DNA from 2 places in the Thermotoga sp. Cell2 genome. Region 1 is predicted to be linked to the other one. Evidence: predicted binding sites of a transcription regulator. Region 1 holds the regulator's gene; the other holds the start of a gene.
The links. Region 1 encodes HrcA, which represses chaperone genes, less so after heat shock. Its sites were predicted from a motif close to ATTAGCACTCNNANNNTNNGAGTGCTAAT; they were not measured.
Positions count from the first base shown of each region.

Region 2: a site for HrcA is predicted at 2,543-2,571, ahead of groES (co-chaperone GroES). Genes of this name have one in related genera too.

Region 1 is NZ_CP003409.1:66,189-71,136, forward strand. It holds gene CELL2_RS00370 (cell wall metabolism sensor histidine kinase WalK) at 1-1,133, opposite strand, end outside; partial or broken gene CELL2_RS00375 (L-threonylcarbamoyladenylate synthase) at 1,141-2,149, opposite strand; tRNA gene CELL2_RS00380 (tRNA-Leu) at 2,203-2,289, opposite strand; gene hrcA (heat-inducible transcriptional repressor HrcA) at 2,418-3,434, shown strand; gene CELL2_RS00390 (nucleotide exchange factor GrpE) at 3,439-3,957, shown strand; gene dnaJ (molecular chaperone DnaJ) at 3,964-4,948, shown strand, end outside.
Region 2 is NZ_CP003409.1:410,132-415,079, forward strand. It holds gene CELL2_RS02145 (AAA family ATPase) at 1-424, shown strand, start outside; gene groL (chaperonin GroEL) at 613-2,229, opposite strand; gene groES (co-chaperone GroES) at 2,244-2,519, opposite strand; RNA gene ssrA (transfer-messenger RNA) at 2,717-3,073, opposite strand; gene CELL2_RS02160 (ABC transporter permease) at 3,196-4,233, shown strand; gene CELL2_RS02165 (ABC transporter permease) at 4,247-4,948, shown strand, end outside.

The DNA.
Region 1 (4,948 bases):
AAAAGCACCTGCTTGATCCTTGTTGGATCAACATGAGCTTCCACAGGGCAGGAAACATTACTCTCAAAGAGAACATTCACGTTGTGAGATGAAGCAAATTCTTTGATCGCGTTCACCGCACTTTCTACGAGATCACAGAGATCAACTTTTTCTCTGTTTATTTGAAGGGATTTCCTTTCAAGCCTGGAAAAGTCCAGTAACTCATTCAGGAGATTTTCGAGGTGGTTGCTTTGATCTATTATCACCTCGAGGAACTCCTTGAGGGTGCTGAGATCCAGTTCCTCCAGACTGTTGTAAACTGTTTCCGCATAGGCTTTTATGGCCGTTAAAGGTGTTCTGAGCTCGTGCGAGATGTTCGCTATGAACTCCGTTTTCATCCTGTCTATTCGCTTCAGTCTTTCGAGTTCTTTTGATTCTGTCACGTTTTCAACGATCGTCAGCGCCTGAATTTCACTGCCGAGGGCAAGAGGTATCGAGGTGATGGAAAAGAATTCTTCCCCTGATATCACTTCACCCACTCTTTGTGTTCGCAAAGATATTGCCTCTTCTGACAGAGAAATGGCCTTCTTCAAAACTTCATCTGGAAAATTCTCCTCTTTGAACTTCTCATTCTGAAATTTTATTTCCCCATTCGAATAAACGAAGATCCCCTCTGGAAGACCGTTAAGAATGACGTTCACGTAGTTGTACGTTTCTTCTAACTCCCTGTACAACTTTATGTTTTCCAGAACGATCGCCGAAAGAAACGAAAGAACTTTGAAAATCTCTGTTTCTTCCATTGATGGCTGGTGATTCAGTAGCACAATTAAGCTTCCAAACATCCTGTCCTGTTTCACAACAGGGACTATTCCAACATAACCGAATTCATCCTCCACAAAGACAGGGTTGGATTGTCTGATGGACCAGTCAATGAACTCTTCGAATCTTTTTATATCGATGTCTCTTCCCCAGATTTTTCTCTTGTTTTCATCGACGAGAACCACCTCTTTGATATCAACAACTTTTTTCACCAGGTTCAAAAGACCCTGAAGAATATCGTTTTCCGTTTTCGCATTGGAAAACTCCATTATCATTATTGAAAGGAGTAAAAACAGACGGTTGTTTTGTTCTTTTATTTCTTTTGTTTCCTCCAAAGAAAAGTCACCTCACAATTTCTGTTGCCGCTTTTCTCAATCGATTCATCACCGCAAATAGAATTCCCCTTTCTTCAAATCCCTCAACAATTATATACTCTTTCCCCATTTTTTCAGCCTCACGCAGAGCAGAAAAAAATGTTTTGTGCGATACTGTAGGGTTTTTTCAAAGATCCTACAACGATTCTGTCGTCGTACAGTTCCTTTCTCTCTTGAACACAGATGACCACATGATCCGGATACTTTTTCAATACTTCCTCCATCTTCGTCAAATCTTCTACGAGTATCAGAGGCTTTAAAGGAGCGTAGTGTCGGTATTTCATTCCCGGTGCAAGCGGTCTGCCTTCAAAATTTCCTTTTCGTACAAAATCGGGCACAACGAGTCCCGGAAAGAGCTCTTTCAGTCGTTCAACTTCCACTGGCCCTGGCCTCAGAAGAACAGGCTTTTCCTTTGTGAGATCAACAATGGTGGACTCCAAGCCGAAGGGGGTATCCCCTGCGTCGATTATCAGCTTAACTTTGCCCATGAAGTCTTCTACGACGTGTTTCACGTTCGTAGCGCTGGGTCTTCCCGAAATATTTGCGCTTGGAGCGGCTATAGGATTTCCAAAGAGTTCTATCAACTTCAGGGCCACCGGATGTGCTGGCATCCTCACAGCCACCGTCGGAAGACCAGCGGTCACCACGGGAGGTATCTTTTCGGATTTTTTTCGAAGAATAACCGTCAACGGCCCCGGCCAGAACTTTTTCAAAAAATCCAGATGAGGTTCATAACCTTCCGCGATTTCCTCCAGCTGTTCTAAGGAATGTATATGAACAATGAGAGGATTGTCAGCGGGTCTTCCTTTCAGCTCGAAGATCTTCTTGCAGGCTTCTTCGTTGTACGCGTCCGCTCCTATTCCGTAAACGGTTTCGGTAGGGAAAATGATCACTTCTCCGTTTTGAAGAAGTTCGACTGCTTCTTTCAGAACTTTCTCGTTGGGGAAGAGGGGATCCACCTTTAACACTTTGGTCACAGGTTTTCCCTCCTGATATGATACAAAATAAAGGGGCCCTTCGGAGCCCCTTGTGGTGCCGAGGGCGGGACTTGAACCCGCACGGGGTCATCCCCCAGCTGATTTTGAGTCAGCCGCGTCTGCCATTCCGCCACCTCGGCCCTCCAATATATATAGTACCAGTTTCTTCTTTTTAAAGTCAAGATCAGAGAATTTCGCTTTCTTCTTGAATTCTTTTAAAATGTGTGCTAAACTATAATTAGCACTCAAAAGAAGGGAGTGCTAAATCGTGAGGAGACTCAACAGGAAGAACAGTGATGCTTCGAAAAAATTGAACGATCGTCAAAGAAAAGTGCTCTACTGCATCGTGAGAGAGTACATAGAAAATAGAAAACCTGTGAGCTCACAGAGAGTTCTGGAAGTGAGCAATATAGAGTTCAGCAGTGCCACTATAAGAAACGATATGAAAAAATTGGAGTATCTTGGATACATATACCAGCCCCACAAATCGGCTGGAAGGATTCCAACTGACAAGGGGCTGAGATTTTACTACGAAGAGATGCTGAAGATTTCAAAGGAGACATCAGAAGCGGATCTCGCTGTGGAGACTTTCAAATCGGTGCCTCTTGCCGATCCGGAAAAAATTCTCTTCCTCGCAGGAAATCTTCTAGCCCGATTGACGCAGGGTTACGTCCTCATAGAAAGACCAAACACAAGAGATTTGAAAATACTCAGAGTGATGCTCATTCCTGTTTCGGAGGACTACCTCATCTTTTCCATACTGACAGAGTTCGGCGTTTCCAGAGTTACCCCCATCAAAACTCAGGAACGACTGAACTGGGAAGAAATTGAAAGACAGCTCAACTTCCTCCTCAGAGGCAGGACAATAGGAGAAGTGTTGATGGGTAAAATAGAAAGCCTGAAAGGAAGTGGCTTTCTCAGATTGATAGAATCTCTGATAGGTGAGACTGTCGAAAGATATCTGGATGCGGGGCTTGAAAATCTTCTAAAGGATGAAACTCTCACTCTGGAGGACATCAGAAACCTTCTCGAAGAAGTGAAAGATCAGAAATTTCTTGAGAGCTTAGTTGGAGAAGGCATAAGCGTCATGATAGGAAGGGAAATTGGCAGAAAAAATCTGGAGAAATTCGCTGTTTTTTCAGGAAGATACTTCAAAGGAGAATCTCCTATCGGTAGTGTGTACTTCTTCACGTCGAAGGTTACGAAGTACGATAGAAATCACAGGGTGTTTGAATACATTCTGAACCGTCTTTCAGAGTATTTCACTTCAACTTCCAGGAGGTGAAAAGATGAGCGAAAAAGAGAAAAAGGAGCTCACACAAGAATGTGAAGAACTGAAAGAAAAATACAAAGAACTGGAAGAGTATGCAAAAAGGCTGAAAGCTGAATACGAAAACTATCGTGAGGAAGTCGCCCGTGAAAAAAGAGAATTGATAAAGAATGCGAATGAATACCTCATATCGAAACTCATTCCCGTTCTCGATGATTTCGAAAGGGCATTGAATCAGGGAGAAAAGGGAGACGCCTTCTATGAAGGCGTGAAAATGATATACAAAAAACTCCTGAACGTCTTGGAAAAAGAGGGGCTTACAAAGATCCACGTGGGAGAGAAATTCGATCCTTTTGAACACGAAGCAGTTGAAAGAGTAGAAACAGAAGACGTGGAAGAATACACTGTCCTTGAGGTAGTAGAGAGTGGTTACAAATTCCACGGGAAAGTCTTGAAACCCGCAAAAGTGAAGGTTGCAGTGAAACCACGAAAGAAGGAAGCAGAGAAGGTTGAAAAACCTTCTGACGAGAAGGAGTGATGGTTCATGAAACGTGAAAAAAAGGACTACTACGAAATTCTCGGTGTTCCCAGAGACGCCACACAGGAAGAAATAAAAAGGGCTTACAAGAGACTCGTAAAAGAGTGGCATCCAGACCGGCATCCGGAAAACAGAAAGGAAGCCGAACAACGTTTTAAGGAAATTCAGGAGGCCTACGAGGTCCTCAGCGATCCACAGAAGAGGGCCATGTACGATCGTTTCGGGTACGTAGGAGAACAGCCCACGTATCAGGAAACAGAATCTGGTGGCTTCTTCGATGATATATTCAGAGAGTTTGAAAACATCTTCAACAGAGACATATTCGACGTTTTCTTTGGGGAAAGACCGCACCAGGAAGAAAGAAGAGAATACGCCCGAAGAGGCGAAGATATAAGGTACGAAATAGAAGTAACTCTCTCCGATTTGATCAACGGAGCGGAGATACCCGTGGAATACGAAAGGTACGAAACCTGTCCAAGGTGTGGCGGAACAGGCGTGGAACCCAATGCCGGATACATAAACTGTCCAAGTTGTGGTGGAACGGGAAGGATCAGAGAAGAACGAAGATCGTTCTTTGGTTACTTCGTCAGTGAGAGAACTTGTGAGAGATGTGGCGGCACAGGGAAGATTCCACGGGAATACTGCCACGAGTGTGGTGGAAGCGGCAGAGTTCTCAGAAAGGTCAGGAAAACGGTGAAAATACCGCCAAATGTGGAAGATGGAACCCAGCTTAGAATCACTGGCGGTGGAAATGCTGGATATTACGGCGGACCTTACGGTGATCTGATAGTCATCGTCCGCGTGAAACCAGATCCTAGATTCAAAAAATCCGGTTCAGATCTCGTGTACGATGTCACAATAGACTACCTTCAGGCTATCTTGGGAACAACCGTTGAAGTTCCTCTTCCAGAAGGCGGTACGACGATGTTGAAGATTCCTCCGGGAACTCAGCCGGAAACCGTCTTCAGGTTGAAGGGAAAAGGCCTTCCAA
Region 2 (4,948 bases), 340 kb from region 1:
GGGAGCGATCGTGAGAGCAGGTGGAAGCGTTATCCAGGAAGAAAGCGACAGGATCGTTCAAGAACGAGGAAGAGTCCCGACAGGCGAAGCGGTGGTAACCGGCGCTGGAAAGCTGAAGGCAAAATACGTGATTCACGCTGTGGGACCCGTTTGGAGAGGAGGCAGTCATGGAGAGGACGAACTCCTCTACAAAGCAGTTTACAACGCACTCCTTCGAGCTCACGAACTGAAATTGAAAAGCATCTCAATGCCTGCCATCAGCACAGGAATCTTCGGATTTCCGAAAGAAAGAGCGGTGGGAATCTTTTCAAAGGCAATAAAAGATTTCATCGATCAACATCCGGATACCGCTCTGGAAGAAATCCGCATATGCAATATAGACGAGGAAACAACGAAAATTTTCGAAGAAAAGTTCAGCGTTTGATGAAACCAAAAGAAGGGGCAAACGCCCCTTCTTTTTTTAAGACCTCTGAGGAAGTATTGAATCAACTCAAACGAGTTCTTGGATCTATTCCGCAACAGATTTCCATACCTGAAAGGAACTATTGATATTTTCATCATACCACAGAAAGTAAAAAAAGTAAAGGGGGCCTTTGGCCCCCTTGTTATCATTTAGAATTCTTCAGGAATACTCGGTGTTTCTTTTTTCTCCTCGGGTTTTTCAACGATGAGCACTTCCGTTGTCAGGAGCATTCCAGCGATGGACGCGGCGTTCTGCAGGGCGCTCCTTGTAACCTTTGCTGGGTCAATGATTCCTCTTTCAAACATGTTGCAGTATTCTCCCCTGAGTGCGTCGAATCCATAGGCTGGATCGTCATTCGAGAGTATCTTCTCTATGATCACCGCTCCGTCGTATCCTGCGTTTTCAGCAATCTGCTTAATGGGGGCTGAGAGTGCCTTGTAAACGATCTGAGCTCCTATTTTCTCGTCGCCTTCGAGCTCTTCTATGACCTTTTCAACGGCCTTTCTTGCTCTCAGGAGTGTTACTCCTCCACCGGGAACGATACCTTCTTCAACGGCTGCTCTTGTAGCGCTCAGTGCGTCTTCAATTCTGTGTTTCTTTTCCTTGAGCTCTGTTTCGGTGGCCGCTCCAACCTTTATGACGGCTACTCCTCCTGCGAGTTTTGCCATCCTTTCCTGGAGAGTTTCTTTTTCGTACTCAGATGTGGTTTCCTCTATCTGGGCTTTGATTTGAGCGATTCTCTTCTTGATAGCCTCTGGATCACCTTTTCCTCCAATTATGATGGTTTCATCTTTCTTGACCCTCACAAGATCGGCTCTTCCGAGATCTTCAAGGGTGAGATCTTCGAGATTGATTCCGAGCTCTTCACTTGCCACCTGACCTCCGGTGAGAATTGCTATGTCCTGAAGCATGGCTTTTCTTCTTTCACCGAATCCAGGAGCCTTCACGGCACAGGACTGGAGAGTACCCTTGAGTTTGTTGAGAACAAGTGTTGTCAGAACTTCTCCTTCAACGTCTTCCGCTATAACGAGAAGTGGTCTTCCGGTCTGAGCGACCTTTTCAAGGATCGGAATGAGAGGTTTCACAGCGCTGAGTTTCCTGTCAGTGATGAGTATGAAGGGTTCCTTCAGAACGACCTCCATCTTCTCGGCATCCGTGACGAAGTATGGTGAGATGTAACCTCTGTCAAACTGCATACCTTCGGTGAATTCAACGTAGGTTTCGAGTGTTTTGGAATCTTCCACAGTGATGACCCCGTCTTCTCCTACCTTGTCCATAGCTTCTGCGATGAGCTCTCCTATTTCGGCGCTGTTCGCAGATATAGCGGCAACGTGGGCAATGTCCTCCCTACCGGAAAGTTTCTTGGAGACCTTCTTGATCTCTTCAACGGCTTTCTCAACGGCTTTGTCTATACCCCTCTTGAGGAGAATTGGATTGGCGCCCGCTGCAACGTTCTTGAGACCTTCTTTGATCATAGCCTGTGCGAGAACCGTAGCAGTTGTTGTACCATCACCGGCAACGTCGTTTGTTTTGGAAGCAACTTCTTTCACGAGCTGAGCCCCGAGGTTTTCGAATTTGTCCTCGAGCTCAATCTCCTTGGCTATGGAAACACCGTCGTTGGTTATTGTTGGAGAACCCCACGATTTTTCGATAACAACGTTCCTTCCCTTCGGTCCGAGAGTCACCTTTACCGCGTTAGCAACCTTGTCCACACCTCTTTCGAGTGCCCTTCTCGCTTCTTCATTGAACTTCAGAATCTTCGGCATATCTCACACCTCCTTCACTCTTCGATTTTCGCGAGTATGTCATTCACATCGATGATGATGTAATCCTCATCATCAATCTTTATTTCTGTACCCGCATATTTGGAGTAAATAACCTTGTCTCCAACTTTGATGTCAAATTTTTCCTCGTCATCGATCTTTCCCACGGCTACGACCTCTGCCTTCATCGGTTTCTCCTTTGCGGAATCTGGAAGAACGATTCCTCCCTCAGTCTTCTTTTCCTCTTTGATGGGCTTGATGAGAAGCCTTTCACCGAGAGGTATCACTTTCATCATCCATCCCTCCTTCGTAGATTTTTAGCACTCTCATCGTTCGACTGCTAATATAAATATACTACTTTTTACGAGCCTCTTCAAGGGATATTGATTAAGAAAAACGAACACAAACTCAACATTATCGTTAATAATGGGTAAACAATGAGTCAAAGAGGTTGAAGAAAAGTAAAAAGGCGCTTGAAGCGCCCTTTTTCTGGTGGAGGCGGGGGGATTCGAACCCCCGTCCGAAGATGGAGGCCCCTGGGCTTCTCCGAGCGCAGCCCGTGTTTTCGATTTCAGGGGGGACCCCCCACGGGCAGGGTGTCCTCTCCCACAGCCTTCCTGAAATTTCCCGATTCAGGCCGGAAGGCGAAGCCCGAATCGGTAGGCTGGATCTCTCACGCCCTCTTCCGAAGCCCAGCCAACTTCGGAGAGGACGGCCGCTTATCTATTAAGCGGCAACAGCAACAGGTTCGTTGGCACTTATTCTTTGTCCCACCTTTTTTACGAGGAGGTGGGGACCTCGGCTCGCTTCCCAGGGGACTCCATCCCCGTCGAACCCGTTCGCCCCCTGGTTTATCAATCCATCCTTATTATACCACTGTTCAGACTCTTCCAAATGTCGGAAGGTTCAGGGTATGTTGTATAATCATATGAAGGTGCATACCCAATTTACGACCAGGAGGTGTACCAGGTGACCGCATACATCATACGAAGACTTCTGCTCTTGCCCCTGATTCTCTTAGGAGTCACCTTCATCGTTTTTTCCATGATCCAGTCCCTCGGGCCGGATAAATTACTCGCAGCGTACGTCAACCCGAACATGCTGGACAAGTTAACGCCCGAGCAGATGGACGCTCTAAAGGAGAAGTACGGCTTGAACGACTTTTTCGTTGTGAGATACGTCAAATGGCTCGCAAACACTCTGAGAGGTGATCTCGGGTGGTCCCTTGTTGGGAAAGAGCCGGTGAAAGATGCTCTTTTGAGAAGACTTCCATACACCGTTGAACTTGCGCTTTACGCCATCTTCCCTGTTGTATTTGTTGGAATATGGCTTGGTGTGAAGGCTGCGGTTCACAGAGGAAAATTCCTCGATCATTTCATAAGAATCTTCGCCGTGGTTGGCTGGTCTTTCCCTGATTTCGTCTTTGGATTGCTCGTTCTGATGATCTTCTACAGCATACTGAACTGGCTTCCTCCTGGGAATCTGAGTATGTGGGCTGAAGAAGTGATCAAATCACCAGAATTTCATCGCTACACAAAGCTCATCACAATAGACGCACTCTTGAACGGCAGATTGGACATCTTCTGGGATGGGCTAAAGCACCTTATAGGTCCCATCATAACTCTTTCGTGGCTCTGGTGGGCGTATCTTCTGAGAATCACCAGGCCGAGCATGCTGGAAGTCCTGAACAAAGAATACGTGAGAACCGCCAGGGCAAAGGGTCTTCCCGAGGATGTGGTTATAAACAAACACGCCAGAAGAAATGCTTTGATTCCTGTCACCACTGTCGCCGGTGGTATGGTCATCGGTCTCTTCTCCGGTACTGTGATCGTGGAAACGGTCTTCAACAGAACGGGTGTGGGAAGTTTCACCGCGCAGGCAGCCCTGCAGCTCGATTACGCTTCGGTGATGGCTTCTGCGTTGTTTTTCTCAACAATTCTTGTAGTTGGAAATCTCATCATAGATATTCTGTACGCTCTTATAGATCCCAGAATAAGACTTGGATGAGAGGTGAAACGACGTGAATCAGGAATTCAAAAGAATAATGAAGAGATTTTTTAGAGATCCATCCGCCATCATAGGGTTCTCTCTAGTGCTCTTCTTCGTGGTGATAGCCATTCTCGCGCCTGTTATAGCTCCTCCCATTCACCCGCTCACCAGAGCCAAGCTACCCGATCCTTACTTGATGCCTGTGGTGAGCTGGAATCAGAGCCCACAACCCCCTACCACGAAAGAGGATGCCCTGGCGAAGAATCCCAACAGAGAACCCATACGCTGCGTTGATTATCACCCATTCGGTGTCATTGGTGGCCGTGATATCTTATACGGAATCGTCTGGGGCACAAGAACGGCTTTCAAGATAGGTCTCATAGTCACACTCGCAAGACTCTTGATAGGAGTGTTCATAGGTTCAATCTCAGGTTACTTTGGAGGATGGATAGATGAGGTTCTCATGAGGATCACCGATATCTTTCTCTCTATCCCCTTCCTCATAGCAGCTGTTGTGTTGACAACCGTTCTCGGGACGGGTCTCGACAAGGTTATGATAGCAATGATCGTGTTCGGATGGATGGGAGCGGCAAGGCTCATCAGGGGAAACATTCTTCAGGTGAGGGAAGAACAATTCGTCCTGGCAGCGAAAGCAATAGGTGTGCCCGATTTTCTCATCATATTGAAACACGTTCTTCCGAATACCATTTTCCCTGTCCTGATATGGGCTTCC